3 regions of the Streptomyces sp. NPDC036822 genome follow, and region 3 is predicted to be linked to each of the others. Evidence: riboswitches for the same ligand, from Rfam matches in the RefSeq annotation. Region 3 holds a riboswitch; each other region holds the start of a gene.

Evidence for each region. A riboswitch is a leader RNA that binds a small molecule or an ion and turns the genes downstream of it on or off. The one in region 3 is predicted to bind cobalamin.
Region 1: another riboswitch for cobalamin. It lies ahead of ACZ68P_RS04910 (ribonucleoside-diphosphate reductase subunit alpha); the one in region 3 lies ahead of cobN (cobaltochelatase subunit CobN).
Region 2: another riboswitch for cobalamin. It lies ahead of ACZ68P_RS02670 (prenyltransferase/squalene oxidase repeat-containing protein); the one in region 3 lies ahead of cobN (cobaltochelatase subunit CobN).

What each region holds. Positions count from the first base shown of each region.
Region 1 is NZ_JBVJPY010000002.1:106,859-116,734, forward strand. Features, by position in the region: gene ACZ68P_RS04895 (tetratricopeptide repeat protein) at 18-998, shown strand; gene def (peptide deformylase) at 1,066-1,695, shown strand; gene ACZ68P_RS04905 (ribonucleotide-diphosphate reductase subunit beta) at 1,765-2,781, opposite strand; gene ACZ68P_RS04910 (ribonucleoside-diphosphate reductase subunit alpha) at 2,781-5,159, opposite strand; cobalamin riboswitch at 5,293-5,439, opposite strand; gene mctP (monocarboxylate uptake permease MctP) at 5,619-7,244, opposite strand; gene ACZ68P_RS04920 (DUF3311 domain-containing protein) at 7,241-7,492, opposite strand; gene ACZ68P_RS04925 (GntR family transcriptional regulator) at 7,626-8,390, opposite strand; gene ACZ68P_RS04930 (extracellular solute-binding protein) at 8,676-9,876, shown strand, end outside.
Region 2 is NZ_JBVJPY010000001.1:575,878-585,753, reverse strand. Features, by position in the region: gene ACZ68P_RS02700 (steroid 3-ketoacyl-CoA thiolase) at 1-1,040, shown strand, start outside; gene ACZ68P_RS02695 (aggregation-promoting factor C-terminal-like domain-containing protein) at 1,125-1,526, opposite strand; gene ACZ68P_RS02690 (ECF transporter S component) at 1,815-2,693, opposite strand; gene ACZ68P_RS02685 (ABC transporter ATP-binding protein) at 2,690-4,735, opposite strand; gene ACZ68P_RS02680 (energy-coupling factor transporter transmembrane component T) at 4,732-5,910, opposite strand; gene ACZ68P_RS02675 (SCO2322 family protein) at 5,907-6,611, opposite strand; gene ACZ68P_RS02670 (prenyltransferase/squalene oxidase repeat-containing protein) at 6,608-7,876, opposite strand; cobalamin riboswitch at 7,918-8,042, opposite strand; gene ACZ68P_RS02665 (MBL fold metallo-hydrolase) at 8,357-9,394, opposite strand; gene ACZ68P_RS02660 (aldehyde dehydrogenase) at 9,515-9,876, shown strand, end outside.
Region 3 is NZ_JBVJPY010000003.1:379,113-388,988, reverse strand. Features, by position in the region: gene cobN (cobaltochelatase subunit CobN) at 1-2,119, opposite strand, end outside; cobalamin riboswitch at 2,158-2,296, opposite strand; gene cobG (precorrin-3B synthase) at 2,340-3,680, shown strand; gene ACZ68P_RS09275 (precorrin-8X methylmutase) at 3,695-4,330, shown strand; gene ACZ68P_RS09270 (precorrin-2 C(20)-methyltransferase) at 4,327-5,811, shown strand; gene ACZ68P_RS09265 (serine hydrolase) at 5,783-7,345, opposite strand; gene ACZ68P_RS09260 (cobalt-precorrin-6A reductase) at 7,466-8,194, opposite strand; gene ACZ68P_RS09255 (cobalt-precorrin-5B (C(1))-methyltransferase) at 8,207-9,343, shown strand; gene ACZ68P_RS09250 (hypothetical protein) at 9,527-9,876, opposite strand, start outside.

The sequences.
Region 1 (9,876 bases), on a different contig from region 3:
ACCGGCAGGCGGGAATCGTGAGGATCTTCGGGAAGGTACGGCATCGGCCCTCCGCCTCGTGGCGGCAGGCCACCGACCGCGCGTTCACGCTGATCGGCGACGGCCGGTACGAGGACGCGGGCGCGCTGCTGACGCGCGCGGCGGATCTGGAGCCCTGGCTCTCGGAGTCCTGGTTCAACCTGGCGCTGCTGCACAAGTTCCGGCACGACTGGGAACAGGCACGGGCCGCCGGGCTGCGCGCCGTCGCGCTGCTCGACAAGGAGACCGGCGCCCCGGACTGGTGGAACGTCGGCATCGCCGCCACGGCGCTCCAGGACTGGCCGCTGGCCCGTCGCGCCTGGCAGGCCTACGGGCTGAAGGTGCCCGGCGCCTCCGCCGGGACCGGTGAACCGGCCGGCATGGAGCTGGGCAGCGCGGCCGTGAGGCTCTCCCCGGAGGGCGAGGCGGAGGTCGTCTGGGGCCGCCGGCTCGATCCCGCGCGCATCGAGGTGCTCTCCATCCCGCTGCCGTCCTCCGGCCGGCGCTGGGGCGAGGTCGTCCTCCACGACGGCGTGCCCAACGGCGAGCGGACCACCACCGCGGGCCCCTCCTATCCCGTCTTCGACGAGATCGAGCTGTGGGCCCCGTCCCCCGTGCCCACCTGGGTGGTCCTCCTGGAGGCCGCGACCGAGGAGGACCGGGACGCCCTGGAGCAGCTCGCCGCCGACGCCGGGTTCGCCGCCGAGGACTGGTCCTCGTCGGTGCGGCTGCTCTGCCGCGCCTGTTCCGAGTCGACCATGCCCAGCGCCGAGGGCGAGGGCGAGCACCTGGACCCCCACGACCACAGCGAACCGGGGCACCCCGGCCCGCTGGGACACCGCTCGCCCGGGGAGCTGTGGGTCCCCGAACGCGAGTGCGGTATCGCCGCCCCCGTCGGCCTGGTCCGCGGACTCCTCGACGGCTGGGTCGCGGACAGCCCGGACAGCCGTGAGTGGCGGGATCTCGAAGAGGTCTGCTGAGCCCGTGTCCACGGGCCCGTAGGCTGTCCTCCGACGGAATCGGGTTTTCAGGAAGGCGCGGCCGGACATGGCGCAGCAGGAGACGGACGAGCAGATCAACGACGGCTTCGTCGTGGACACGGAGGACTGCGAGGCGCGCGAGCTCGCCCACCGCGAGCGGGGCACGTCGCGTCCGATCACGGTCGTCGGCAATCCCGTGCTCCACCGCGAGTGCAAGGACGTCACCGAGTTCGACGACAAGCTCGCGGCGCTGATCGACGACATGTTCGCCAGCCAGAAGACCGCCGAGGGCGTGGGCCTGGCGGCGAACCAGATCGGTGTGGACCTCAAGGTCTTCGTCTACGACTGCATGGACGACGAGGGCGTCCGCCACGTCGGCGTCGTCTGCAACCCGGTCCTGGAGGAGATCCCGACCGAGCTGCGGGTCCTGGACGAGTCCAACGAGGGCTGCCTGTCCGTGCCCACCGCCTACGCCGAGCTGGGCCGCCCCGACTACGCCGTGGTCCGGGGCCAGGACCCCCAGGGCAACCCGATCAAGGTCCGCGGCACGGGCTACTTCGCGCGCTGCCTGCAGCACGAGACGGACCACCTCTACGGCTACCTCTACATCGACCGGCTCTCCAAGCGGGACCGCAAGGACGCCCTGCGCCAGATGGCCGAGGGCACCCCGCGCTACGAGACGGTGCCGAACGACTGATCCGGCGGACGCGTCACGGGGAAGGGCCCCGCTCCCGAACAGGAGCGGGGCCCTTCCGCGTACGGGAGCCTAGAAGTCCTCGTCCAGGTCCACCGAGCCCTCGACCGCCACCTGGTAGGCGGACGGGCGGCGCTCGAAGAAGTTCGTCAGCTCCTGGACGCCCTGGAGCTCCATGAACGCGAACGGGTTCTCGGAGCCGTAGACCGGGGCGAAGCCCAGGCGCTGGAGGCGCTGGTCGGCGACGCACTGGAGGTACTCGCGCATCGACTCGGTGTTCATGCCGGGCAGGCCGTCGCCGCACAGGTCGCGGCCGAACTGCAGCTCCGCCTCCACGGCCTCCTTCAGCATGTCGGTGACCTGCTCCCGAAGCGCGTCGTCGAAGAGGTCGGGCTCCTCCTTGCGGACGGTGTCCACGACCTCGAAGGCGAAGTTCATGTGCATCGTCTCGTCGCGGAACACCCAGTTGGTGCCGGTCGCCAGGCCGTGGAGCAGACCGCGGGACCGGAACCAGTAGACGTAGGCGAAGGCGCCGTAGAAGAACAGGCCCTCGATGCACGCGGCGAAGCAGATCAGGTTGAGCAGGAAGCGGCGGCGGTCGGCCCGCGTCTCCAGGCGGTCGATCTTCTCGACCGAGTCCATCCACCGGAAGCAGAACTGCGCCTTCTCGCGGATGGAGGGGATGTTCTCGACCGCGTCGAACGCGGCGGCGCGGTCCTCCGGATGGGGCAGGTAGGTGTCGAGCAGCGTCAGATAGAACTGGACGTGCACGGCCTCCTCGAACAGCTGGCGCGAGAGGTAGAGCCGCGCCTCGGGGGAGTTGATGTGCTTGTACAGCGTCAGCACGAGGTTGTTGGCGACGATCGAGTCACCGGTCGCGAAGAACGCCACCAGCCGGCCGATCATGTGCTGCTCGCCCGGCGTCAGCTTCGCGAGGTCGGCGACGTCGGAGTGGAGGTCGACCTCCTCCACCGTCCAGGTGTTCTTGATCGCGTCCCGGTAGCGGTCATAGAAGTCCGGGTAGCGCATGGGACGCAGCGTCAGCTCGAAGCCCGGGTCGAGGAGGTTCTTCCGGTCGTGTGCGCTCATCACTGGCAGGCCTCGCAGGATTCGGGGTTTTCCAGGGAGCAGGCGACCGCGTCGGGGTCGGCGGCCTGCTGGACGGGGAGGGTGGCGGCGGCGGGCGTCGCCTGGGCCGCGCGGGCGATCCGGGTCGCCGGACGGGACCGCAGGTAGTACGTCGTCTTCAGGCCCTGCTTCCAGGCGTACGCGTACATCGACGACAGCTTGCCGATCGTCGGCGTCTCCAGGAACAGGTTCAGGGACTGCGACTGGTCCAGGAACGGGGTGCGGGCCGCCGCCATGTCGATCAGACCGCGCTGCGGGATCTCCCACGCCGTGCGGTACAGCGCGCGGACCTCGGCGGGCACCCAGCCGAAGCCGGCCACCGAGCCGTTGGACTCGCGCAGGGCCTCCCGGGTCTGGGCGTCCCACACGCCGAGCCGCTTCAGCTCGTCCACGAGGTACGCGTTGACCTGGAGGAACTCCCCGGAGAGCGTCTCGCGCTTGAAGAGGTTGGAGACCTGCGGCTCGATGCACTCGTACACGCCCGCGATCGACGCGATGGTCGCCGTCGGCGCGATGGCGAGGAGGAGGCTGTTGCGCATGCCGACCGTGGCGATCCGCTCGCGCAGGGCGGCCCAGCGCTCGGGCCAGTGCAGCTCCACGTCGTAGTGGTCGGGGTGCAGCACCCCCCGGGCGGCGCGGGTCTTGCGCCAGGCCGGGAGCGGGCCGTAGCGCTTGGCCAGGTCGGTCGACGCCTCGTACGCCGCGAGCATGATCCGCTCGGCGATCCTCGTCGACAGCGCGCGCGCCTCGGGTGAGTCGAAGGGCAGCTTCAGCTGGAAGAAGACGTCCTGGAGACCCATGGCGCCCAGGCCGACGGGCCGCCAGCGGGCGTTGGAGCGCCCGGCCTGCTCGGTCGGGTAGAAGTTGATGTCCACCACCCGGTCGAGGAACGTGACGGCCGTGCGGACGGTCGCGTCGAGACGCTCCCAGTCGATGGCCTCCTCCCCGTCGCGGACGTCGGACCGCACGAAGGCGCCGAGATTGACCGACCCGAGGTTGCAGACCGCGGTCTCGCCGTCGTCCGTCACCTCCAGGATCTCCGTGCAGAGGTTGGAGGAGTGGACCGTGTGGCCCGGCTCCGCCGTCTGGTTGGCGGTCCGGTTCGAGGCGTCCTTGAAGGTCATCCAGCCGTTGCCGGTCTGGGCCAGGGTCCGCATCATCCGGCCGTACAGGTCACGCGCCGGCATCGTCTTGCGGGCCAGGCCGGCGGCCTCGGCGGCGCGGTAGGCGGCGTCGAACTCCTCGCCCCACAGGTCGACCAGCTCGGGCACGTCGGCGGGGGAGAACAGCGACCACGAGGCGTCGGCCTCGACCCGGCGCATGAACTCGTCCGGGATCCAGTGCGCCAGATTGAGGTTGTGCGTACGCCGCTGGTCCTCACCGGTGTTGTCCCGCAGCTCCAGGAACTCCTCGATGTCCGCGTGCCAGGTCTCCAGGTAGACCGCGGCCGCGCCCTTGCGCCGCCCGCCCTGGTTCACGGCGGCGACGGAGGCGTCCAGCGTCTTCAGGAACGGCACGATGCCGTTGGAGTGCCCGTTGGTGCCGCGGATCAGCGAGCCGCGGGCGCGGATGCGGGAGTACGACAGGCCGATGCCGCCCGCGTGCTTCGACAGCCGCGCGACCTGGTGGTAGCGGTCGTAGATGGAGTCCAGCTCGTCCTTCGGGGAGTCCAGCAGGTAGCAGGACGACATCTGCGGGTGGCGGGTGCCGGAGTTGAAGAGCGTGGGGGAGGAGGGGAGGTAGTCGAGCCGGCTCATCAGCCCGTGCAGCGCCGCCACCTCGTCCAGGGCGCGGGCGCTGTGGTCCTCCGCGAGGCCGCAGGCGACGCGGAGCATGAAGTGCTGCGGAGTCTCGATCACCTTGCGGGTGATCGGGTGGCGCAGGAGGTAGCGGGAGAAGAGCGTGCGCAGGCCGAAGTAGCCGAAGCGGTCGTCCGCCGAGGCGTCGATCAGGGAGTCGAGCCGGGCGGCGTGCTGACGGACGAACTCGGCCGTCCGGTCGGCGATGAGCCCCTCGTGGTGACCGACGGCCACCGACGAGGAGAAGGTGACCGCGCCCTGGCCGGCGGCCTCGTCGGCGATGGTGATCGTGAGCAGCCGGGCCGCGAGCCGGGAGTAGGCCGGGTCCTCGGCGATCAGACCGGCGGCCGCCTCGGTGGCCAGCTCCCGCAGCTCCGCCTCGTCCGAGGCGGCGTTGCGGCCGCGCAGCGCGGCGGCGGCGACCCTGCCCGGGTCGGTGTCGGGGAGATCGGCGGTGAGGTCGGTCAGGGTCCGGAGCAGTACCGTCCCGGGTCCGTCGCTCTCGATCGCCGCGGCCGGATCGGCTGGCGCGATGGTCACGTGGGGCTCTCCCTCGCTCGGCCCGGGGGCGGCGGCGGGAAGCGGACGGCAGAGGGCACCCCTCAGGCGGGCGCGCGCCGTGTCCACCGGCCCACTCCGCGAGGCCCGGACGACTCTGGCACCCGGAACGGACGGACCGGGCGCGCCGTCCACAGGTCTTCGGACTCGGCAGGCGTACGGATACGCCCGAACCACACCGTTGCGGGACAGTTCCGGATTTCCACCGGATTCCCCTGAGAGGACAGCGAGATGAGCATACATGTGGGGGGCGCCCCTCGAAGCACCCCCCACATGTTGTGTCGTCGGTGCGTCAGAGCGCCCGAGCCGGACCCGGTGGGCGGACGCTTCGCGGGGCCGGGCGGCGAGCGGCGGACGCCGCAACCCGTACCGACGGCGAAGGCCGCCGCGCTCCCTTCGGGAGTCGCGGCGGCCTTCGGACCGTCCGTCACCGAGGCGCGGTCAGTGCGTCTCCTGCCCCAGCTTCGGCATGTCGACCTGCACGCCCGGCTCGCCCGCGTCGGCCGTGTAGTCCGACGGGGAGGTCTCGTCGATGCCCTCCGGCGCCTTGACCGCCTTCAGGACGAAGGTGAGGACGACGGTGACGATCAGGTTGAGCACGAAGGCGGTCAGGCCGATGTAGCCGATCTCGCCGATGCCCGGGATCTCGGCGGACGAGCCGCCGAAGTGCTTCTGGGTCGGGCTGGCCACGCCGTACGCCGCCGCCGTGCCGTAGACCATGCCGACGGCCCAGCCGGCGAGCAGCGCCCAGCGGTGGAACCAGCGGGTGAACAGGCCGCCGACCAGCGCCGGCAGCGTCTGCAGGATCCAGATGCCGCCGAGGAGCTGGAAGTTGATGGCGACGGTCTTGTCCATGGTCAGGACGAAGGCCAGCGCGCCGACCTTCACCAGCAGCGACACCAGCTTGGACACCTTGGTCTCCTGCTCCGGCGTGGCGTCCGGCTTCAGGAAGTCCTTGTAGATGTTGCGTGTGAACAGGTTGGCCGCGGCGATCGACATGATCGCGGCCGGTACCAGGGCGCCGATGCCGATGGCGGCGAAGGCCACGCCGGCGAACCAGTCCGGGAACATGTTCTCGAACAGCTGCGGGATCGCGAGCTGGCCGTTGGAGACCTTGACCCCGGCGGCGATCGCCATGAAGCCGAGCAGGGCCAGCAGACCCAGCATCAGCGAGTACAGCGGCAGGATCGTGGTGTTGCGGCGGATCACGTCACGGCTGCGCGAGGAGAGCGTCGCCGTGATCGAGTGCGGGTACATGAAGAGCGCGAGCGCCGAGCCGAGCGCCAGCGTGGCGTAGCCCCACTGGCCCATCTCGCCCGGCACCAGCGCGCCGCGCGGCTTGTCGGTCGCGGGGTTGACCGTGGCGTACGCCTCGCCGGCCTTGGCGAAGATCTCGTCGAAGCCGCCGAGCTTGATGGGGATGTAGATGATCGCCACGGCGATGACGATGTAGATCAGGGTGTCCTTGACGAAGGCGATGAGCGCCGGGGCGCGCAGACCCGAGGAGTACGTGTACGCCGCGAGGACGCCGAACGCGATCAGCAGCGGCAGGTCCTTGATGAACCAGTGCGTGTTCTCGCCGCCGCCCACGCCCATCACGTCCAGGACGGCCTGGATGCCGACGAGCTGGAGCGCTATGTACGGCATGGTCGCGAGGATGCCGGTGAGGGCGACCGCCAGCGACAGGCCCTTCGAGCCGAACCGGCCGCGGACGAAGTCGGAGGTGGTGACGTAGCCGTGCTTGTGGGAGACCGACCACAGGCGGGGCAGGAAGGTGAAGATCAGCGGGTAGACCAGGATGGTGTACGGCACGGCGAAGAAGCCGGCCGCGCCCGCCGCGTAGATCGCCGCGGGGACGGCGACGAAGGTGTACGCGGTGTAGAGGTCGCCGCCGAGGAGGAACCAGGTCACCCAGGTGCCGAACGAGCGGCCGCCCAGGCCCCACTCGTCGAGGCTGTGCTCGTTCTCGGCCTTGCGCCAGCGCGAGGCGAGGAAGCCCATGACCGTGACGGCCAGGAAGAAGAAGATGAAGACGGCGAGTGCGACGCCGTTCACGCCCTCGTTCACTTCGACGCACCTCCCTTGCGGGAGCGCTGGTCACGCTGCCACAGCGTGTACGCGATCATGGTCAGCGCGGTCGAGATGACCACCCAGGCCATCTGGTACCAGTAGAAGAACGGGATGCCGATGAAGGTCGGTTCGACCTTCGCGTACGAGCTCACCCAGAGCATCGCCACGAACGGCGCGACCAGGCAGAGCGCCACCACCACCCGTACGGGTGTGACGGTGGGTTGTCTTTCCTGCGTTTCCGACATACGGCGAACCGTCCCCTCGCTGATCACCTGTTTAATGCGCAGGAAATCTAGGGGACGGGTTCGCCGTATGGAACCCCCGTCCGGATAACGGACGTAACTGGGGTCATTTGTCGGGGAATGGAATCGGGCCCGGTCAGCCGTTGGGGCGCTGCAGCCTCGCGACGAACTTGTACCGGTCTCCGCGGTAGACCGAGCGCACCCATTCGACCGGCTCGCCCTGCGCGTCCAGCGAGTGCCGGGACAGCATCAGCATCGGCAGGCCCACGTCCGTGCCGAGCAGCCCCGCCTCGCGCGGAGTGGCGAGGGAGGTCTCGATGGTCTCCTCGGCCTCGGCCAGGTGCACGTCGTACACCTCGGCCAGCGCGGTGTAGAGCGAGGTGTACTTCACCAGTGAACGGCGCAGCGCGGGGAAGCGCTTGGCCGAGAGGTGCGTGGTCTCGATGGCCATCGGCTCGCCGCTCGCCAGGCGCAGCCGCTCGATGCGCAGCACCCGGCCGCCCGCCGAGATGTCGAGCAGTCCGGCGAGCGTGTCGTCGGCGGTGACGTACCCGATGTCGAGCAGCTGGGACGTGGGCTCCAGGCCCTGCGCCCGCATGTCCTCGGTGTAGGAGGTGAGTTGCAGGGCCTGGGACACCTTGGGCTTGGCCACGAAGGTGCCCTTGCCCTGGATGCGTTCGAGCCGGCCCTCGACGACCAGTTCCTGCAGGGCCTGGCGCACGGTGGTGCGCGAGGTGTCGAACTCGGCGGCGAGCGTGCGCTCCGGCGGGACGGGCGTGCCGGGCGGCAGGGTCTCCGTCATGTCGAGCAAATGCCGCTTCAGTCGGTAGTACTTGGGCACGCGCGCGGTACGGGTGGCGGGGGTGCCCTCCGTCTCCGTGCTGCCCGGGTCCGTGGCCATGGCCTGCCTTCCCGACTCCTGTGCTGCTGCCGTCACCGGCTCCTCCGTCTGTCGCGGCTCACATGGTGGCACGGACCGGTCACGGGTCGTCGCCCTCCCTCAGGTGTCGGTCCGATAACGGACCCGACTGCCCTTCTTATACACCCTTGACACCCCTAAAGGTCTAGGCCAAGCTCCCGGTACTGGTCTAAACCATTAAAGACCAGGTCCCAGCCCCACGAGCATTACTCGGCGTATGTCTTCGCGCGGTGGGCAGGGGTTGCAGGCATCCCTGAGGAGGGTGGCGTGAAGCGCAAGCTCATCGCGGCGATCGGCGTCGCGGGCATGATGGTCTCGATCGCGGCATGTGGCGGTTCGGACAAGGGTGGGGACAGCGCCGGGGGCGACGTCAAGGAGATCACCGTCTGGCTGACGGTGGACGCACAGAACAACTGGCCCGAGCTGGTCAAGGCCGCCGATGACGCCGTGGTCAAGAAGCACCCCGGCATCAAGATCAAGCACGAGTACTACGGCTGGCCGGACAAGAACACCAAGCTCGACGCGGTGCTCGCCACGGACAAGGCCCCGGACGTTGTCGAGATGGGCAACTCCGAGATGATCAGCTACATGGCCAAGGGTGCCTTCGCCGAGGTCGACGCCTCGAAGTTCGACAACTCGGACAAGTGGCTCGACGCCCTCAAGGACTCGGTCACCTACAACGGCAAGACCTACGGCGTCCCCTACTACGCCGGTGGCCGCGTGGGCACCTGGCGCAAGGACATCGCCGCCGAGGTCGGCGTCAAGGCCGCCCCGAAGACCTGGGCCGAGCTGACCGCCGCGCTCGACGCCATCCAGAAGAAGAAGGGCGACAAGTTCAGCGCCTGGTACCAGCCGTCGCCGGACTGGTACGCCGCGATGTCCTTCGTCTTCGAGGCCGGTGGCTCCATCGCCAAGCAGGACGGCGAGTCCTGGAAGGCGAACCTGTCCTCGCCGGAGTCCGTCAAGGGCCTCACCGAGTACAAGAACATCCTCGACAAGTACATGCACGGCGACAAGACGAAGGACGAGGCCGACCGCCCGGTCGTCTTCGGCCAGGGCAACGCCGCCACGATGTTCGCCGCCGGCTGGGAAGGCGCCACCGCGGCCGACCCGAAGAGCGACAAGGTCGGCGGGCTGAAGGACAAGCTCGAGAACTTCGTGATGCCCGGCCCGTCCGGCAAGAACCTCCCGGTCTTCCTCGGCGGCTCGGACCTGGCCATCCCGGTCAAGTCCAAGGCGCAGGACGTCGCGGCCGAGTGGATCGCCGCCTTCACCGGCGCCGAGGGCCAGAAGGGCCTCGTCGCCAAGGGCAACCTGCCCAACAACAAGGCGGACCTCGCTCCGCTGAAGGCCGACCCGGCCACCACGGTCCCGGCCACCGCGGCCGAGTCCAGCTGGTTCGTCCCGACCGCCCCCGGCTGGGGTCAGGTCGAGAAGGCCCAGATCCTCAAGACGATGCTCATCGAGA
Region 2 (9,876 bases), on a different contig from region 3:
TCCACGCCGACTGCGTCGAGCAGATCGTCGGCGGTACGGTCACCCACGCCGGCGAGCAGTCCATGAACCCGGCGCGCAACGCCTGGCTCGCCATGGGCCTGCCCTACGAGACCGCCGCCACCACCGTCGACTGTCAGTGCGGCTCCTCGCAGCAGGCGAGCCACATGGTCGCCAACATGATCTCCTCCGGGGTCGTCGACATCGGCATCAGCTGCGGCGTGGAGGCCATGTCCCGCGTCCCCCTCGGCTCCGGATCCAAGCACGGGCCGGGAAAGCCCTGGCCCGACGAGTGGCACGTCGACCTGCCCAACCAGTTCGAGGCCGCCGAGCGTATCGCCCGCAGGCGCGGACTCACCCGTGAACGGGTCGACGCGCTCGGCCTGCTGTCCCAGGAGCGGGCGGCGATCGCCTGGTCCGAGGAGCGCTTCAAGCGGGAGACCTTCGCCGTCCAGGTCCCCACCACGGAGGAGGAGCAGGCCGCCGGGCAGGGCATGTGGCGGCTCGTCGACCGTGACGAGGGGCTGCGCGACACCAGCACGGAGGCCCTCGCCCGGCTCAAGCCGGTCATGCCGACCGCCGTCCACACCGCGGGGAACTCCTCCCAGATCTCCGACGGCGCCTGCGCGCTGATGTGGGCCTCCAAGCGGATGGCCCGCGCCCTCAAGCTCCGGCCCCGGGCCAGGATCGTCGCCCAGGCCCTCGTCGGCTCCGATCCGCACTTCCACCTCGACGGGCCGATCGACGCCACCCGCGCGGTGCTGGGCAAGGCGGGGATGTCGCTCAGGGACATCGACCTGGTCGAGATCAACGAGGCCTTCGCCTCGGTGGTGCTGAGCTGGGCGCAGGTGTTCGACCAGGACCTGGAGAAGGTGAACGTGAACGGGGGAGCGATCGCGCTCGGTCACCCCGTCGGAGCCACCGGCGCGCGGCTCATCACGACCGCCCTGCACGAGCTGGAGCGGACGGACAGGGAGTTCGCGCTGGTCACGATGTGTGCGGGCGGAGCCTTGGCGACCGGCACCATCATCCAGCGGTTGTAGCGGAGACGGGGAAACGCGGCAGGCCCCGCCCTCCTTCGTGGAGGGCGGGGCCGTGCGGGAAGCCGTCGTGGCGGCGGCGGTGGCTCAGTACCAGCCGTTGGCCTGCCAGAACGCCCAGGCGGCGTTCGGGCTGCCGTAGCGGTCGTTCATGTAGTCGAGGCCCCACTTGATCTGGGTGGCCGGGTTCGTCTTCCAGTCGGAGCCGGCGGACGACATCTTGGAGGCGGGCAGAGCCTGGACCAGGCCGTAGGCGCCGCTGGAGGAGTTCGTCGCGGTGTAGTTCCAGCCGGACTCGTGCGACACGATCTTGCTGAACGCCTGGTACTGCGAGGCGGGGACGATCTTCTTGGCGATCTCCTGCGGAGACGCGGCCGAGGCCGTGGCCGTCGTGCCCAGCACCGCTCCCGAGGCGCTCAGCAGCACGGCTGCGGAGACGGCGACGGTCTTGTTACGGGCGGAGACACGAGTGGAGAGGGAGCGGAACAACGGAAGACACCTCACGTCGGGGACTGGGTCCGCGCCGGGCGTTTCAGGCAAGCCGGAACCAGAGCCCGGGAAACCGGGAACCGGGGGGAATCGGCTCGTCCGAGGAGCTGCGCTGAGCGCCGGCTGCCTGGCGACGTCCACCAGACAAGCAGGGCCGGCGCGGCCTGGCAACGACCCCCTGTACTACCCCCGATCGCACTCCGGGCGAACGTCCCGGGCCGACCGGCCCGCACGTTTTCGCAGGTCGAAAGGGGCGTATGGGGTGAGGTGGGCGATCGTGCCCGTCTCCTATTCCGGGCCGTACGTGACCTGGGTCCTGTGGGGCGCCTCACCCTCGCGGGACCCCGAAGGGGGCTCGAAGGTGACCTGGGCCTCGAAGTTCGCCCGCCTCGTCGCCCGCCGGAGCGCCTTGAGGAGGGTCCCGCCGACCGTGAGGGTGAGGACCACGGTCAGCGCGGCGCGGCCGAGGTCCCAGCCGAGCGAGGTGGCCAGGACGTAGACGACGAACCTCGCCAGGTTCTCGTGCACCGGAGCCCCGGCGACGAAGGAGGCTCCCGAGGGTCCCGCCACGATCGGCCAGCCGTACAGGTTCATGACGGTGCCGTACGCGAACGCCGCCACGAACCCGTACGCGCAGAGCATCAGCAGCTCGCCGCGCCCCCGGAGGCGGTCCGGGCCCGGCAGCAGGCCCGCGCCCATCGCGAACCAGCCCATCGACAGCATCTGGAACGGCATCCAGGGGCCGACCCCGCCCGTGAGCAGGGCGGACGCGAACATCGTCACCGAGCCGAGGACGAAGCCGAAGCCGGGCCCGAGGACCCGCCCGCTCAGCACCATCAGGAAGAACATCGGCTCGAGACCGGCCGTACCGGCGCCCAGCGGCCGCAGGGCCGCCCCGACCGCGGCCAGGACGCCCAGCATCGCGACCGCCTTCGCGTCCATCCCGTTGTCGGCGATGGTCGCGACGACGACCGCGACGAGGAGCGGCAGCAGGGCGGCGAAGAGCCAGGGGGCGTCGGCGGAGTGAGAGGTCACGGCCGCCGAGGAGTCGGCGAGCAGCGGCCAGCCGAACGCCAGCACGCCCACGACGGAGATCAGGACGAGCGCGGCGATCGCGCGCGGTCCGAGACGCAGGGGTCGGGCGGGGGCCGCCCTCCGGGCGCTCACCGGGCCTCCCTCAGGTGCGGGGCGACCTGCTCGACCGTGAGCCACGGCTGGGGGGCGAGGATCTTCGCGACCTGCGGGGAGAAGGCGGGGGACGAGACCACGACCTCGGCCGTCGGGCCGTCGGCGACGACCTCACCGCCCGCGAGGATCACCACTCGGTGCGCCAGCTCGGCGGCGAGCTCCACGTCGTGCGTGGCGAGGACGAGGGCGTGCCCCTCGGCGGCCAGCATCCGCAGGTGGGCGACCAGGCGGGCCTTGGCCGCGTAGTCGAGACCGCGGGTCGGCTCGTCGAGCAGGAGGAGCGGGGGGCGTCCGGTGAGGACCACGGCCAGGGCGAGTGCCAGGCGCTGCCCCTCGGACAGGTCGCGGGGATGCGTGTCGTCCGCCACGCCCGGCAGCAGCTGGGAGACCAGCTCGCGGCAGGCCCCCGGCCGGGCGCCCGCGTCCGCGTCGGCGGCGGCGCACTCGGCGGCGACTGTGTCGGCGTACAGCAGGTCACGCGGTTCCTGCGGAACGAGTCCGACCCGGCGGATCAGCTCGCCGGGCTCCGTCCTGTGCGGGACCAGACCGCCGACGCGCACGCTCCCGGACGTCGGCGGGACCATCCCGACGAGGCTCCCGAGGAGGGTGGACTTGCCGGCGCCGTTACGTCCCATGAGCGCGACGGTCTCCCCTGCGGTGACGCGGAGGTCGACGCGGCGCAGGGCCTCGACCCGGCCACGGCGGACGCCGAGCCCGTCGGCCTCGACGAGAAGCTCCCCGGGGCGCTTGCCGTGAGGGTCTACCGGGCGGGCCGTGCGCGGGCGGCGCCGCCGGGAGAGGGAGAGCCGCCCAGCCCACCACCCGCGCGCGGCGGGGGACGGGTCGGGAGCGGCGGCCGTGCCGGCTGCTCGCGGGGGCGGGATCTCGCGGGTCGTTCGCGCACCGGCCGCCTCCCCGGCCGCCGGCGCGACGGCTGTCTCGCCGGTCGCTCGCGCACCAGCCGCCCCGCCGGGTTCCCGCGCACCGGCCGCCCCGCCGGTCGCGGGCTCACCAGTCGCCTGCCCGGGTTCCCGCGCATCAGCCGCCCCGTCTGCCGCGCGCGCCGCAGTCGCCTCCCCGGTCGCCGGCTCACCAGTCGCCTCCCCGGCCGCCGGCCCACCCGGCGCCTGCCCGGTCTCGCGCGCGGGAGCCCCGTCCACCGCCGGTCCCGCCGGGGCGAGCGCGGCAGCCGGTGTGCGGGGCGTCTCCGGGGCGCGGCCCTCCAGACGGGTGCGCAGGTCGGCCGCGCGGCGGCGCGCGTCGCGGACCGTCAGCGGCAGGGGGGACCACCCCGCCAGGCGGCCCAGGGCCACCACCGGCGGGTGGACCGGGGAGACGGCCATGATCTCGGCGGGCGGGCCCATGATTCCTTCCGGCAGCAGCAGGACCCGGTCCGCGTACTGCACCACCCGCTCCAGGCGGTGCTCGGCCATGAGGACCGTCGTCCCCAGGTCGTGGACCAGACGCTGGAGCACCGCCAGAACGTCCTCGGCGGCCGCCGGGTCCAGTGCCGAGGTCGGCTCGTCCAGGACCAGCACCTTCGGATGCGGGGTGAGCACCGAGCCGATCGCCACCCGCTGGCGCTGCCCGCCCGAGAGCGTGGCGATCGGGCGGTCGCGCAGCTCCGCGAGCCCCAGCAGGTCCAGCGTCTCCTCCACCCGGCGCCGCATCACCGCCGGAGCCAGGCCCAGGGACTCCATCCCGTACGCCAGCTCGTCCTCGACCGTGTCCGTGACGAAGTGCGCGAGCGGGTCCTGGCCCACCGTGCCCACCACGTCGGCCAGCTCACGCGGCTTGTGCGTGCGGGTGTCGCGGCCCGCGACCGTGACCCGGCCGCCGAGCGTCCCGCCCGTGAAGTGCGGGACGAGGCCCGACACCGCGCCGAGCAGCGTCGACTTGCCGACCCCGGACGGGCCGACGAGCAGCACCAGCTCGCCTTCGGGGATCGTCACGTCCAGGTTCCGGAGGGTGGGCGCGTCGGCGTCCCCGTACGTCACCGAGACGTTCTCGAAGCGGATCACGGGACTCGGGACTCCTCGGACACGGAAACGGACACAGGGACAGGGAGGGACGCGGAAGCGGGTGCGGACGTGGAGGCGGATAGTGCGGACGCGGAGGCGGGCACCGGGGCGACGAACGCCGGAACCAGGCCCACCAGCACCGCCAGCGCCGGCCACACCGGCAGGTACGGCGCCACCAGCGGGACGACCCCGGGGCGCAGCGCCTCGGGCGCGTAGGTGTCGGCGGCGATCATCAGCGCCGCCACCGCCGCTCCCGAACCGGCGACCAGCCAGGCCCGCACCCCCCAGCGGTCGGGCCGGTAGCGGGTCCGTACGGTCCGTTGTCCGCCCAGCCACAGACCTGCCACGGCCGCGGCGAGACCGACGCCGACCAGCGGCAGCCCGTACCCCGCGCCCCCCGCCGCCAGCAGGCCGTACGAACCGGCGCACACCCCGAGCAGGCCGCCCAGCGTCAGCACGTTCGTCGTCCGCCGCACCGCCGCCGGGACCCGCGCCGTACGCCCGTACCCACGCGCGTCCATCGACGCCGCCACGGCGACCGACCGCTCCAGCGCCCCTTCGAGGACGGGCAGCCCGATCTGGAGCACCGCCCGCACGCCGCCCGTCGGGCGGCCGCGCAGCCGTCGGGCGGTCCGCAGCCGGACCACGTCGGCGACCAAGTTCGGCGCGAACGTCATCGCCACGACGACGGCGACCCCGGCCTCGTACAGCGCGCCGGGCAGCGACTTGAGGAGCCGGGCCGGGTTGGCGAGGGCGTTCGCGGCGCCGACGCAGATGAGCAGGGCCGCCAGCTTCGCCCCGTCGTACACCGCGAAGACCAGCTGTTCGGCGGTGACCCGCCCGCCGATCCGTACGCCCTGAGCCCATTGCGGCAGGGGCAGTTCGGGCAGGGTGAACAGCTCGTGGGTGCCGGGGATCGGCGAGCCGAGGACGACCGAGAACACCACCCGGACGAACACCACGAACAGGCCGAGTTTCACGAACGCGCCGTACGAGCGGGCCCAGGGCGCGTCGGTGCGGCGCGCCGCGACGACATAGCCCGCGACGGCGACGATCAGCCCGAGGAGCAGGGGGTTGGTGGTGCGGGAGGCGGCCACGGCGAGGCCGAGCGCCCAGAGCCACCAGGCGCCCGCGTGCAGGGCGTTGGAACGGTTCGCCTCGGGGGCACGGATCATGCGCGGCGGCGAGCCTTCCAGACCGCCGCGCCGCCGAGGACGAGGACGGCCGCCCCGCCCGCGGCGATCCCGAGGGCGGGACCGCCGTCGCCGCTCTCCCCACCGTCACCGGCGGCGGGGGCCGTCGGGCCGGGCCCGTCCGGCTTCGCGGTCCCGGCGGTCCCGGACGGCTCGGTCTCCGCCACCTGCTCGCCGCAGCCCTTCGCCGGGTAGCCCGCGATGCCGCAGAGCATCGCCGCGCTGTCGTACCGCAGCGGCTTCGCCACCGCCGCCAGCGCCTCCGCGCCCGTCGCGTCCTCGCGCACCTGCGCGCAGCCGACCGTGAGGGCCGGTTCCGGGGGCGTCTCGCCGCGCGGGGCGTCCGCCGGGCCGCCGAAGTCGACGACGACCGCGACCCGCTTGGTGCCCGTCTTCTCCGGCGTACCGGAGCAGACCGCCGCGAAGTCGGGGGCCGCGGAGGGCCGTGTGGCGTCCTTCGAGTCCTGGCTGACCGCGAAGCGGAAGCCGATCGCCTCCCCGTCGCCGGGCCTGGCGGTCGCCGGACCGAGGCTCGCGTACGTCCACCGGTCCGCGCCGTCGCTCTCCCAGAAGGACCAGTACCGGTATCCCGCGGCCTGGGCGGGGCCGGCGGCGGCCGCGGTCAGGACGGCGGCCACCGCGGCGGTGGCCGCCGCGGCCGCGGAGAGGCGCCCGGACCTCACTTCTTGCGACCGCTCAGCAGGATGCCGATGCCGACGCCGACGACCGTGCCGATGCCGATGATCCACCAGATGCCGAACGAGCCGGAGTCGTCGCCGTCCTCGGCCTTCTCGTCGCTCGCCGAGGCCGTGGCGGACGGCGAGGACTGCGGCGCCGGGCCGGTGGCGGCGAGCCGGCCGAGGAGGTCGGCGGAGCCGAAGGCGGTCGGGTCGACACCCATGGCGTTGGCGGCGAAGACCAGCTGGGCGTAGGCGGCCGGGCCGTTCTCCCGCGCCCAGGCGGCGGAGTTCTTCTCCAGCCAGGTCAGCGCCCCGGCCGCTTCCTTGGTGGCGCCGGTCGCCGCGAGGGCGACGACGGCGTCGGCGGTGTTGCCGTAGTCCGGCAGCGGGGCCGACTCGGCGGCGCCGGGCATCGGCGGCGTGTTCAGGTGGCCGGTCTTCGCCAGCGCGCCCGCCAGGTAGGAGGCGCCGTTGAGGGCGGCCCGCTCGACCGTCCGCTTGGGCAGGTCGGTGCAGGTGGGCGTCTGCGCGGGCTTCACGCCGCGCGCGGTGATGCCCTTGCCGAGCCCGGCGAGCGTGGCGGCCGCGGTGGCGTCGGCGTTCGCGAGGAGCTTGCCGGTCTTGTCCGGCTGGTAGGCGAACGCGCCCGCCCCGTCCTTGGTGGCGCAGGGGACGGCGAAGCCGAGCAGCGCGTCGTACGGGGTCTTGCCGTCGGCGGACGTCACCTCGCCCGGCTTCTCGCCGAGCGCGGCGAGGGCGCCGATCACGATCGAGGTGGAGTTGGCGTCGCTGGGGCTGCCGGGGTTGTAGCCCCAGCCGCCGTCCTTGTTCTGGACGCCCTTCAGCCAGGCGGCGCCCGCCTTGGCGGCCTTGGCGAGCGCCTCGGGGTCGGCGCTGTCGCGCTTGACGCCGGAGAGGGCCTGGACGGCGACGGCGGTGGCGTTGGTGTCCAGCATGGTGGCCGGGGCGCACGGCTTGGCGGGGTCCGGGCGGTACGAGGAGAAGGCGCCGCTGTCGCACTGCTGCCGCTGGAGCCAGGTGACGGCCTGCTCGGCGGGCTGGATGCCGTTCGTGCGCTGCGCGATGAAGGCGAGCGACTGGCGCCAGACGCCGTCGTACGTCGGGTCCTTGGTGCCGTAGAGACCGGAGGGGATCACCGGCGCGGGGGTGGGGGACGGGGAGGGCGCGGCGGCCGCGACGGAAGCCGTTCCGGTGCAGAGCAGCGCGGCGGCTGCGAACGCGGCGGCGCCGCGGCGGACGGTGGTCATGCGTGCTGGCCTCTCCTGCGGCCGGGCACCGGCACGCACAAGGGCACCAGGCTCGGCTCCGTATTCCTCGACGGTGCCGGCGTTCACGTCCCGGACGGGGCATTCCGACTCACCACACGGGGTGGCTCACGGTTGCGGGTCAGTGCCGGATTTCCACCGGCTTCCCCCCGTACGGGCATGATGACGACGGGCACACTCTACCGGCCCGTAGCCCGGGCGGCCGGGGAGTGCGAGGTGCCTCACACCCGGCGGCCCCCGGGGCGCGGCCGACGGCGGAACGACGAGGCGCCGGCGTGCCCGCAGCCGGCCCCCGGGCGCGGCCGACGGCGCAAGCGCCTGGTGACGGCGTGCCCGATCGGGCCCCACGGGCGACCGCCTCCCGGGACCCCGGCCGGACCGCCGCCGGCGCCAGGGGTGCCGTAGAACCCGCGGACCGCCACACCGGGCCGCCGGGTCGGACCGACACACCAGGCTCCCCGGTCAGACCGCCACGTACGCCACCGGGTCCGTGCCGGCCGCCGGTTCCGCGCGGCCCAGTTTCACCAGTCGCCGCAGATGCGCCTCGGCCTCGCTGACCGCGATGGTCCGGGAGCCGTACGGGATCTGCTCCCAGGGGCGGTTCCACTCCATCCGTTCGGCGAGCTGCCACGGGGTCAGGGGGGTGGCCAGCAGGGCGAGGAGGCCCGTCAGCCGCTCCTCGTGGTGGTCGAGGAGCTCGCGGACCCGCCCGGCCGCGTCGGCGAAGGCGTACTGGTGGGCGGGGAGCACCTCCGCGACGCCGAGGCGGCCGATCCGCTCCAGCGAGTCCAGGTAGTCGCCCAGCGGGTCGGTGACGGTGTCGTCGTCCGGGTCCTCGTAGAGACCGATGTGCGGTGAGATCCCGGGCAGCAGGTGGTCACCGGAGAACAGCCGGCCGTGCCCCGGCAGCCCGGCCGGGTGGGCCTCCTCCAGATGTAGGCAGACGTGGCCGGGGGTGTGACCCGGGGTCCAGACGGCGCGCAGGCGCCGCCCCGCGAGGTCCAGGAGCTCCCCGGGGACGATCTCGCGGTCGGGCAGGGCCGAGCGCAGCCCGGGCAGGGTCCGCATCCGGCCGTTTCCCCGGGCGGCGAGGAGCGGGGCGGTGTGCCCCTCGGGGGCGCCGACGGCGGCGAGTTTGCGGGCGAGGTAGTCGAGCCACACCTCGGGCTCGGACTCGCGGGTGCGGCGGACGACGGCGGTGTCGGCGGCGTGCATCGCGATCCACGCGCCGGAGGCCTCGCGGACCCGGCCCGACAGGCCGTGGTGGTCGGGGTGGTGGTGGGTGATGACGACGCCGTGGACGTCGCGGACGGACGTGCCGAGCGCGGTGAGCCCGTCGGTGAGTTCGTCCCAGGAGGCCGGGTCGTCCCAGCCGGTGTCGATCAGGACGGGGCCGCGGTCCGTGTCGACGACATGGACCAGGGTGTGGCCGAGCGGGTTGTCCGGGATGGGGACGCGGAGGGACCAGACGCCTCCGCCGTGCTCGGTCACCTGGGTCATGGGTCCTCGTCTCTCCGCGACGGCACGGCATCCGTTCGAGCATTGCCCATGATAAGTAGAACTGGTATCAGTTCTGAAACACAGTCAGGTAACGTCGCGGGTTCCGGGAGGCAGTCGGTCATGACCGAGCTTGTGGAGCACGGAAAGCTGTACATCGGCGGCCAGTTGACCGATCCCCTCGGAGTCGAGGTCATCGAGGTGATCTCGCCCCACACCGAGGAGGTCGTCGGCCGCGTGCCGCACGCCTCCCGGGCCGATGTCGACCGGGCCGTCGCCGCCGCCCGCGAGGCCTTCGACCACGGTCCCTGGCCCCGGGCGACGCTCGAGGAGCGGATCGGGGTCGTCACCCGGATCAAGGACGCCATCGCCGTCCGGCACGAGGAGATCGCCCGTTCGATCAGCGCGCAGAACGGCTCCCCGTATTCCTGGAGCGTGCTGGCCCAGGCGCTCGGCGCGATGATGGTCTGGGACGCCGCGATCAC
Region 3 (9,876 bases):
CACGGAGGCCGGGGAGCGCCTGCGTGCCGCCCCAGATCTGCCGGGCGCGCAGGATCGACAGCACGAGGTTGACCCGCGCCTCGCCCTTCGGCGCCCCGCCGAGCACGTGCAGACCGTCCCTGATCTGCGCGTCCTTGACCTCGCAGAGCCAGCCGTCGACGTGCAGCAGGAAGTCGTCGAAGCCGTCGTCGTCGGGCCGGTCCTCCATCCCCAGGTCGTGGTCGAGCTTGGCGGCCTGGATCAGCGTCCAGATCTGGGCGCGGATCGCCGGCAGCTTCGAGGGGTCCATGGAGGAGATCTGCGCGTACTCGTCGAGCAGCTGCTCCAGGCGCGCGATGTCGCCGTAGGAGTCGGCGCGGGCCATCGGCGGCACCAGGTGGTCGACGAGCGTGGCGTGCACCCGCCGCTTGGCCTGGGTGCCCTCGCCCGGGTCGTTGACCAGGAAGGGGTAGATCAGCGGGATGTCGCCGAGCGCGGCGTCCGGGCCGCAGGCGGCGGAGAGGCCGGCGTTCTTGCCGGGCAGCCATTCGAGGTTGCCGTGCTTGCCGAGGTGGACCATCGCGTCCGCCCCGAAACCGCCGTCCTCGGCGCGGGCGGCGATCCAGCGGTAGGCGGCGAGGTAGTGGTGGGACGGCGGGAGATCGGGATCGTGGTAGATCGCGATGGGGTTCTCGCCGAAGCCGCGCGGCGGCTGGATGAGGATCAGCAGGTTCCCGCGCCGCAGGGCCGCGAGGACGATGTCGCCCTCCGGGTTGCGGGAGCGGTCCAGGAACATCTCGCCGGGCGCCGGGCCCCAGTGCTCCTCGACGTGGCGGCGCAGTTCCTCGGGCAGGGTCGCGTACCAGCGCTTGTAGTCGGCGGCCGGGATGCGGACGGGGTTGCGGGCGAGCTGCTCCTCCGTCAGCCAGTCCCGGTCGTGGCCGCCGGCCTCGATCAGGGCGTAGATCAGCTCGTCGCCGTCGCCGGAGACCAGACCGGGGATCTCGTCCTCGGGCCCGAAGTCGTACCCCTCCTCGCGCAGGCGCCGCAGCAGCGCCACGGCGGAGGCGGGGGTGTCGAGGCCGACCGCGTTGCCGATGCGGGAGTGCTTGGTCGGGTACGCGGAGAGGACCAGGGCGAGCTTCTTCTCGGCGTTCGGGATGTGCCGCAGGCGGGCGTGGCGGACGGCGATCCCGGCGACGCGGGCCGCGCGCTCGGCGTCGGCGACGTACGCGGGCAGGCCGTCCTCGTCGATCTCCTTGAAGGAGAACGGGACGGTGATGAGCCGGCCGTCGAACTCGGGCACGGCGACCTGGCTGGCGGCGTCCAGCGGGGAGAGACCCTCGTCGTTCTCCTCCCAGGCCGCGCGGGAGCCGGTGAGGCACAGCGCCTGGAGGATCGGCACGTCGAGGGCGGCGAGCGCGCCGGCGTCCCATGCCTCCTCGTCTCCGCCCGCCTGGGCCTCGGCGGGCTTGGTGCCGCCGGCCGCGAGGACGGTGGTGACGATGGCGTCGGCGCCGCGCAGCCGGTCGAGCAGCTCGGGCTCGGGGGCGCGCAGGGAGGCGACGTACAGCGGGAGCGGGCGGGCGCCGGCGTCCTCGAGGGCGTCGCACAGGGAGCCGATGAAGGCGGTGTTCCCGCTCATGTGGTGGGCGCGGTAGTAGAGCACGGCGACCGTGGGGCCGTCGGCGTTCCTCGGCTCGCGCTCCAGGGGCCCCCAGGTGGGGGCGGCGGCCGGGGCCTCGAAGCCGTGGCCGGTGAGCAGCACGGTGTCGGCGAGGAACCGGGCGAGCTGCTCCAGGTTGTCCGGGCCGCCGTGCGCCAGGTAGGCGTGGGCTTCGGTGGCGACGCCGATGGGGACCGTGGAGGCCTCCATGAGCTGGGCGTCGGGGGCCTGTTCGCCGCTGAGGACGACCACGGGGCGGGCCTGGCCGTCGGCGAGCAGGGCGTCCAGGCCGTCCTCCCAGGCGCGCAGCCCGCCGAGGAGGCGGACGACGACGAGGTCGGTGTCGTCGAGGAGGCCCGGCAGCTCGTCGAGGCCGAGGCGGGAGGGGTTGGCGAACCGGTAGGCGACCGGGCCGCCGGCCGCGCGGGCGCTGAGCAGGTCGGTGTCGGAGTGCGACAGCAACAGAATTCGCATGCGAGCGCAGGCCTTCCTCGGGGTTGTCCGCGCCCCGGGTGGTCGTGTGGACGGCGGGAGTTCCTGACTCACCCGGCCCCCGTTCCCGGGACGGGCTCACAGTGGCGGGACCGCGCCGGAATCTCACCGGGCTTCCTCCCCGGGGTCCTGGGACCCCATGCCGTCTGCATAGTAGATCCTGCGCGCGGCGGCCCGAAGGGTCGGCCGGATCCACGTGGGTATGCTCGCCGCCATGCCGCCCACCCCACCCACAACGCCCAACCAGGGCGAACCTCTCATACGGGACCGTGGCGATGCCTGCCCCGGGGCGCTGCGACTGCACCCCGCCGACGACGGCCGCCTGGCGCGATTGCGCCTGCCCGCAGGGCTGTTGACGGCGCGTCAGGTGCGGTGTCTGGCCTCGGCGGCAGACGAGCTGGGCGACGGCCGGATCAGCGTCACCTCACGGGGGAACGTGGAGCTGCGCGGCCTCGGCGAGGACTGCGGGGCGGCCCTCGCCGGGCTGCTGGCCCCGGCCGGACTGCTGCCCTCCGTGACCCACGAGCGCGTCCGGAACATCGTCGCCTCGCCCCTGGCCGGAGTCGACGGAAAAGGCTGCCAAGACGTGCAGTTGTGGGCGCGTGAGCTGGACGCCCTGCTGTGCTCGCGGGACTGGACGACGGCACTTTCCGGTCGTTTTCTCTTCGCCCTGGACGACGGGCGCGAAGACGTCGGCGGACTCGGCGCGGATGTGACGTTGTTCTCAACCTCCACGACGTCCGCGATGTCCGCGATGACGTCAGGAGCTTCCGGATCCGGCGCGCTGCTGCGGGTCGCCGGGTGCCGGGTCTTCCGGGTCGCGGCCGCCGACGCGCCCCGCGCCGCCCTCGCGGCCGCCGACGCCTTCCTGGCCGCAGCCCGTGAGGCCGGCACCGGCGCCTGGCGCGTGCGCGAACTCCCGGAGGGCGTCGGGCCGGACCTCGCGGCCGCGCTCGACCGCGCGGGCGTCCCGGCCGAACCCCTGGCGCCGGACGCCCCCGGCACGGCGGGCCCGGACGCCGACGGCGCGGGGCCGCGCCCCGGCGTCCACGCCCACCCCCTGACCGGGAAGCACGCCGTCGCCGTCGCCGTCCCGCTCGGCCGCCTCACCTCCGCGCAGCTGCGCGCCCTCGCCCCCGACGACGACGGCGGCGGTGGCGAGCTGCGGCTCACTCCGTGGCGCGGAGCCGTCGTGACCGGCCTCGCCGACCGAGCGGCCGCCGGGGCGCGGCTCGACGCGCTCGCCGAGGCCGGACTGATCACCCGCGCCGGCTCCCCGTGGCTCGGCGTGGGCGCGTGCACCGGACGGCCCGGGTGCGCCAAGTCGCTCGCCGACGTCCGGGCGGACGCGACCCCCGGCCACGGCGCGGGCGGGCTCCCCGTCCACTTCTCCGGCTGCGCACGGCGCTGCGGCCACCCCAAGGGCACCTGGGTCGACGTCGTCGCCACCGGCGACGCAACGTACGAGGTCGACGGCGTCCCCACCCCGAGAACGCAACTGGCGGCCGCTGTGGCGACAGCCCGTACACCCACCACGAGATGAGCGAGAGCAACAGGATGTTCGACTACGAGAAGGACGGCGCGGAGATCTACCGCCAGTCCTTTGCCACGATCCGCGCCGAGGCGGATCTCGCGGGTCTGCCCGCCGACGTCAGCCAGGTCGCGGTCCGGATGATCCACGCCTGTGGCATGGTCGACCTCGTCCGGGACCTCGCCTACTCGCCCGAGGTCGTCTCGCGCGCCCGCGCCGCCCTGCGCGCCGGCGCGCCGATCCTCTGCGACGCGCAGATGGTGGCCAGCGGGGTGACCCGCAAGCGGCTGCCCGCCGACAACGACGTGGTCTGCACCCTCTCCGACCCCTCCGTGCCCGCCCTCGCCGCCGAGCTCGGCACGACCCGCAGCGCGGCGGCCCTGGAGCTGTGGCGCGACCGCCTCGAAGGCTCGGTCGTCGCCATCGGCAACGCGCCCACCGCCCTCTTCCGCCTCCTGGAGATGATCGAGCAGGGCGCCGGGCGCCCGGCGGCCGTCCTCGGCATACCGGTCGGCTTCATCGGCGCCGCCGAGTCCAAGGACGCGCTGGCCGCGCACGCCTCCGGCGTCGACCACCTCGTCGTCCGGGGACGGCGCGGCGGCAGCGCCATGACGGCCGCCGCCGTCAACGCGATCGCGACCGAGGCGGAGATCCAGGCATGAGCGGCAAGCTGTACGGGGTCGGACTCGGCCCCGGCGACCCGAACCTGATGACCGTCGCTGCCGTGAGGGCCATCGAGGCCGCCGACGTCATCGCGTACCACTCGGCCCGCCACGGCCGGTCCATCGCCCGCTCCATCGCGGCCGAGCACATCCGCGAGGACCACGTCGAGGAGCGGCTGATGTACCCGCTCACCGTGGAGACCACCGACCACCCCGGCGGCTACCGGGGAGCGCTCGACGACTTCTACGAAGAGGCGTCGGCACGGCTCGCCGCCCACCTGGACGCGGGCCGCACGGTCGCCGTCCTCGCCGAGGGGGACCCGCTCTTCTACGGCTCGTACCAGCACATGCACAAGCGTCTGGCACACCGCTACGACACGACGGTCATCCCCGGCGTGACCTCGGTGAGCGCCGCCGCCGCCCGGCTCGGGGAGCCGCTGTGCGAGGCGGAGGAGGTCCTGACGATCATCCCCGGCACGCTGCCGGAGGACGAGCTGACGGCCCGGCTCGCGGGCACGGACTCGGCGGTCGTGATGAAGCTGGGGCGGACCTTCCCGACCGTGCGGCGCGCCCTGGAGCGGGCCGGCCGGCTCGACGACGCGCGGTACGTCGAGCGGGCGTTCATGGCCGGCGAGCGGACGGCGACGCTGGCCGAGGTCGACCCGGCCTCGGTCCCCTATTTCTCGGTGGCCGTGCTGCCCTCCCGCATCGACCAGGAGGCGCCCGTACGCGAACGGGGCGAGGTCGTCGTCGTCGGCACCGGCCCGGCGGGCGCGCCCTGGCTGACGCCGGAGTCGCGCGGCGCCCTGGTCAACGCCGACGACCTGGTCGGCTACACCACCTACGTCGACCGGGTGCCGGTCCTGCGGCCGGGCCAGCGGCGCCACGGCTCCGACAACAAGGTCGAGTCCGAGCGGGCCGAGTTCGCCCTCGACCTGGCGCGGCGCGGGCGGCGGGTCGCGGTCGTCTCCGGCGGCGACCCGGGCGTCTTCGCGATGGCCACGGCGGTCCTGGAGGTGGCGTCCGAACCGCGCTACGCGGACGTGCCCGTGCGCGTCCTGCCCGGGGTCACCGCGGCCAACGCGGCGGCCGCGGCGGCGGGCGCCCCGCTGGGCCACGACTACGCCACGATCTCCCTGTCCGACCGCCTCAAGCCCTGGGACGTCATCGCCGAACGGCTGCGCGCCGCGGCGGGGGCGGACCTGGTCCTCGCCCTCTACAACCCGGGGTCGAGGGCCCGTACGCACCAGGTGGCGGCCGCCCGTGACCTGCTGCTCGAACTCCGCTCGCCCGAGACGCCGGTGGTCGTGGCGCGGGACGTGGGCGGGCCCGAGCAGTCGGTGCGGGTGGTGACCCTGAAGACGCTGGAGCCGTCGGAGGTCGACATGCGCACGCTGCTGCTGATCGGCTCCTCGCAGACCCGGGCCGTCGAGCGCGGCGACGGCCGGACCATCACCTGGACGCCCCGCCGCTACGGGTGAAGGTCCCCAGGCCCTCGGTGTCCAGGTACTCGACGGTGAAGGACTTCCCGTCCGGGGTGAAGGTGACCCCGGTGAGCCCGACGGCGTTCTCGCCGGCGGTCGGGAAGCTGAACGTGTCGCCGGCGTAGTGGGTGAGCCGGTACGTCTGGGGCTTCGGCCCCAGACGGAGCGTCAGGGCGCCGTCGGCGCCGGCGACGACCTCGGCCCGGCCGTAGTAGTCGTTCTCGTACGTGCCCGCGTAGGTCTCCGCCGCCTTCGCGGGCGCCGCACCGGACGGCGGGTGGGCGTAGTCGGTCTTCGAACGGCCCGCGTCCGCCTCCTGCTGGTACAGCGCGTCGACGATCGGCATCCAGTCGCGGCTGACCTCGCCGGTCTGCGCGATGTCGAAGAAGTCGAGGGCGACGGCGTCGGCGACGCCGACCGGCGCGGTGTTGGTCAGGACGACGATGCCGAGCTGCTCGCCGGGCAGCATCGTGACGTTCGTGTGCGCGCCCTCGGCGAAGGCTCCCGTGTGGGAGAGCCTGAGCCGGCCCTGGTCGTCGTAGCTCACGTTCCAGCCGAGGCCGTAGAAACCGGTCCGGGCGGCCGGGGCGTGGGGCGGGTTCGACACCGACTCGGGCTGGTGGGTGCGCTCCAGGGCCTCGGCGTCGACGATCTGCCGGCCGTCCAGCTTGCCGTTCGCGAGCTGGAGCCGCATCCAGGTGGCCATGTCACGGGCGGTCGAGCTGACGCCGCCGGCGGGGGCCTGGGCGTCCGGGTCCCTGACGAACTCCGGCTTCCAGACGCCGTCCACCTTGACGTGGCCATAGGCGCGGTCGGGGGCCTTCACGAAGTCCTCGAAGCGCGAGCTGGTGGAGTCCATTCCGGCCGGCTTGTAGAGGGTGTCGGCGGCCAGTTTCTCCCAGGGCACGCCCTTCGCGTCGGCGACGGCCTGGGCGGCCGCCGTCAGGCCGTAGTTGGTGTAGGCGTAGCTCGCGCGGAACGGGGCCAGGGGCTCGTGGCGCAGGTGGGACAGGATGTACGCGCGGTCGTAGCCGAGGTCCTCCAGCAGGTCTCCCGCGTGGTCGGGCAGGCCGCTGCGGTGGGAGAAGAGGTCCTCGACCGTCACGTGCGAGGTCACCCACGGGTCCTTGAGCCGGAAACCCGGCACGTGCGGGGCAACGGGCATGGTCCAGCCTCCGGTGCCCACGGCCCCGGAGACGATGGTCGAGGCGATCGGCTTGGAGACGGACGCGAGCTGGAAGACGGTGTCGGCGTCGACGGCCGCCTTCTCGCCGGCCTTCCGCACGCCGTACCCCTTCAGGTGCAGCACCTCGCCGTCATGGACGACGGCGACGGCGACGCCCGGAACGCCGGTGCGTTTCATGGCCGCCTGGACGACTCCGTCGAGCCGGTCGACGGCGCGTCGTACGTCCGCCCGGTCGAGCTGGGCGGGCGGCTGGGGCGGGGGCGGCGACGGGCCGGGCGCGACGAGCCCCGCTCCGCCGAGCAGCCCGACGAGCCCCGCGCCGAGAAGGCCACGGACGTTTCCCATGCCTCTCATTGAACGACGGGGACCGGTCTTTGTCGCCCGGAGGACGGACCGCCCGGCGCGGGCCGGGCGCGCGTCCCGGCGTGCCCACGCGAACGGCTGCGGGCCCCCGGCCGGGACCGCTCAGCGGCGGCCGCGGACCCAGGCCGCGGCCTCCTCCGGGGTCGTGGCGACCGGGACGCCGTCCGGTACGGGCGGGCGACGGACGACGACCACCGGGATGCCCGCCTCCCGCGCGGCACGGAGCTTCGGGGCGGTCGCCGCGCCGCCGCTGTCCTTCGTGACGAGGACGTCGACGCGATGGCGGCGCAGCACCTCCCGCTCGCCTTCGAGCGTGAAGGGCCCCCGATCGAGCAGGACTTCGACACGGCCCGGCATCGGGGCGTCGGGCGCGTCCACGGACCGTACGAGGAACCACTGCGGGCAGTCGGCGAACGCGGCGAGCCCCATCCGTCCCGTCGTCAGGAACACCCGCTCCCCGAGGCCGTCCAGGGCGGCGGCCGCCTCCTCCAGGGAGGCGACGGAGCGCCAGTCGTCGCCCGCCACCGGGACCCAGCCGGGACGCCGCAGCGCGAGCAGGGGAACATGGGCGGTGGCGGCCGCCCGGGCCGCGTTGAAACTCATGGTCCGCGCGAAGGGATGGGTGGCGTCGATGACCGCGTCCACACCCTGTGCGCGCAGCCAGTCGGCCAGCCCCTCGGCCCCGCCGAACCCGCCGATCCGCACCTCTCCCTCCGGCAGCCGCGGCCGCGCGACCCGTCCGGCGAGGGAGCTGGTGACCCGGACCTCGGAGTGGAGCGCCGCGGCCAGGGCGCGGGCCTCGGTCGTGCCTCCGAGGATGAGTACGTGCATGGGAGTCCGTTCATGAGTTCCGGCGGCGGGCGCGAGGCCCAACTCAAGCACACGGGTCTGCGCCCCGGTTGGACGACCGGTGCCTGCGCGACGGCGGCGACGACGGCCGCGTACACGGCGCTGCTCGGCGGCGACTTCCCGGACCCGGTGACGATCACGCTCCCGAAGGGCGGGCGTCCGGCGTTCGCTCTCGCCGCCGAGGAGCGCGGCCCCGACCACGCCATGGCGGGGATCGTGAAGGACGCGGGCGACGACCCGGACGTGACCCACGGCGCGCTGGTCCGCTCGACGGTACGGCTCCTCCCGCCCGGCTCCGGCGTCGTGTTCCGGGCCGGACCCGGCGTCGGCACCGTCACGCTGCCCGGCCTGCCCCTGGAGGTCGGGGAACCGGCGATCAATCCCGTCCCGCGCCGGATGATGCGCGAGCACGTCGCCGAGGTCGCCGCCGCGCACGGCGCCCCCGGCGACGTCGAGGTGACCGTCTCGATCGACCACGGCGAGGAGATCGCCCGCTCCACCTGGAACCCCCGGATCGGCATCCTCGGCGGGCTGTCCGTCCTCGGGACGACCGGCGTCGTCGTGCCGTACTCCTGCTCGGCATGGATCGACTCCATCCGCCGCGGCGTCGACGTCGCCCGCGCGGCGGGCCTCACCCATGTGGCGGGCTGCACGGGCTCCACCTCCGAGAGGACGGTGACGACGCTCTACGACCTGCCGGAGATCGCCCTGCTCGACATGGGCGACTTCGCGGGCGCCGTCCTGAAGTACGTCCGCCGCCATCCCGTGGACCGGCTGACGGTCTGCGGCGGCTTCGCCAAGCTCTCCAAGCTGGCGGCCGGCCATCTCGACCTGCACTCGGCCCGTTCGCAGGTCGACAAGCCCTTCCTCGCGGACCTGGCCCGCGCGGGCGGCGCCCCGGAGCCCCTCGCGGACCGGATCGCCTCGGCGAACACGGGCCTGGAGGCCCTGCGCCTCTGCGAGGCCGCCGCCGTGCCCCTCGGTGACCTGGTGGCGTCCCGGGCCCGGGACGAGGCCCTGGCGGTCCTCCGGGGCGCGCCGGTCGCGGTCGACGTGATCTGCATCGACCGGGCGGGTACGGTCGTGGGCCGCTCGGACGTCAGGGGCCCGCGGGGCCCGGGCGGGGTGTAGCCCGCCGGAGGGCCTGATGGGCCACACGGCCGGGCGCGCGAGGTGTAGCCCGCCCGACGGGCCAGAGGGGCCGCACGGGGCGGGGCCCGCGAGGACCGCAGGACGGGACGGGACCGCGGGGGGGCTCGAAGGACCCGGCCCGGACACGGTGACCCGGCCGCTCGGGGCCGGGGCTCGTCGGGGTCAGCGGGCGCGTGGGTAGCCGATCTCCGTGATGTCCTCGGCGAGGCCGGCCAGGGTCACCCGGGGGTTCAGGGCGGCGACCAGTTCGTCGGTGAGCGGGCGCAGGGCGAGCACGTGCCGTACGGCGTCCAGGTCGACGGGGAGTTCGAAGTACTCCCCGGCCCACCGCGCGTACGCCTCGGCCGAGCGGTCGACCAGGAGGCCGAAGAGGAAGTCCGTGTCGTCCGTGTCACGGGCGGAAGCACCGGCGGCCCGGGCGGTCTCGATCCGGGCGCCCTCGGCCGGGGCGCCCTCGACCCGGCCCTCCTCGACCCGAGCATCCTCGGCCGGGGCGTCCTCGGCCGGGGTGT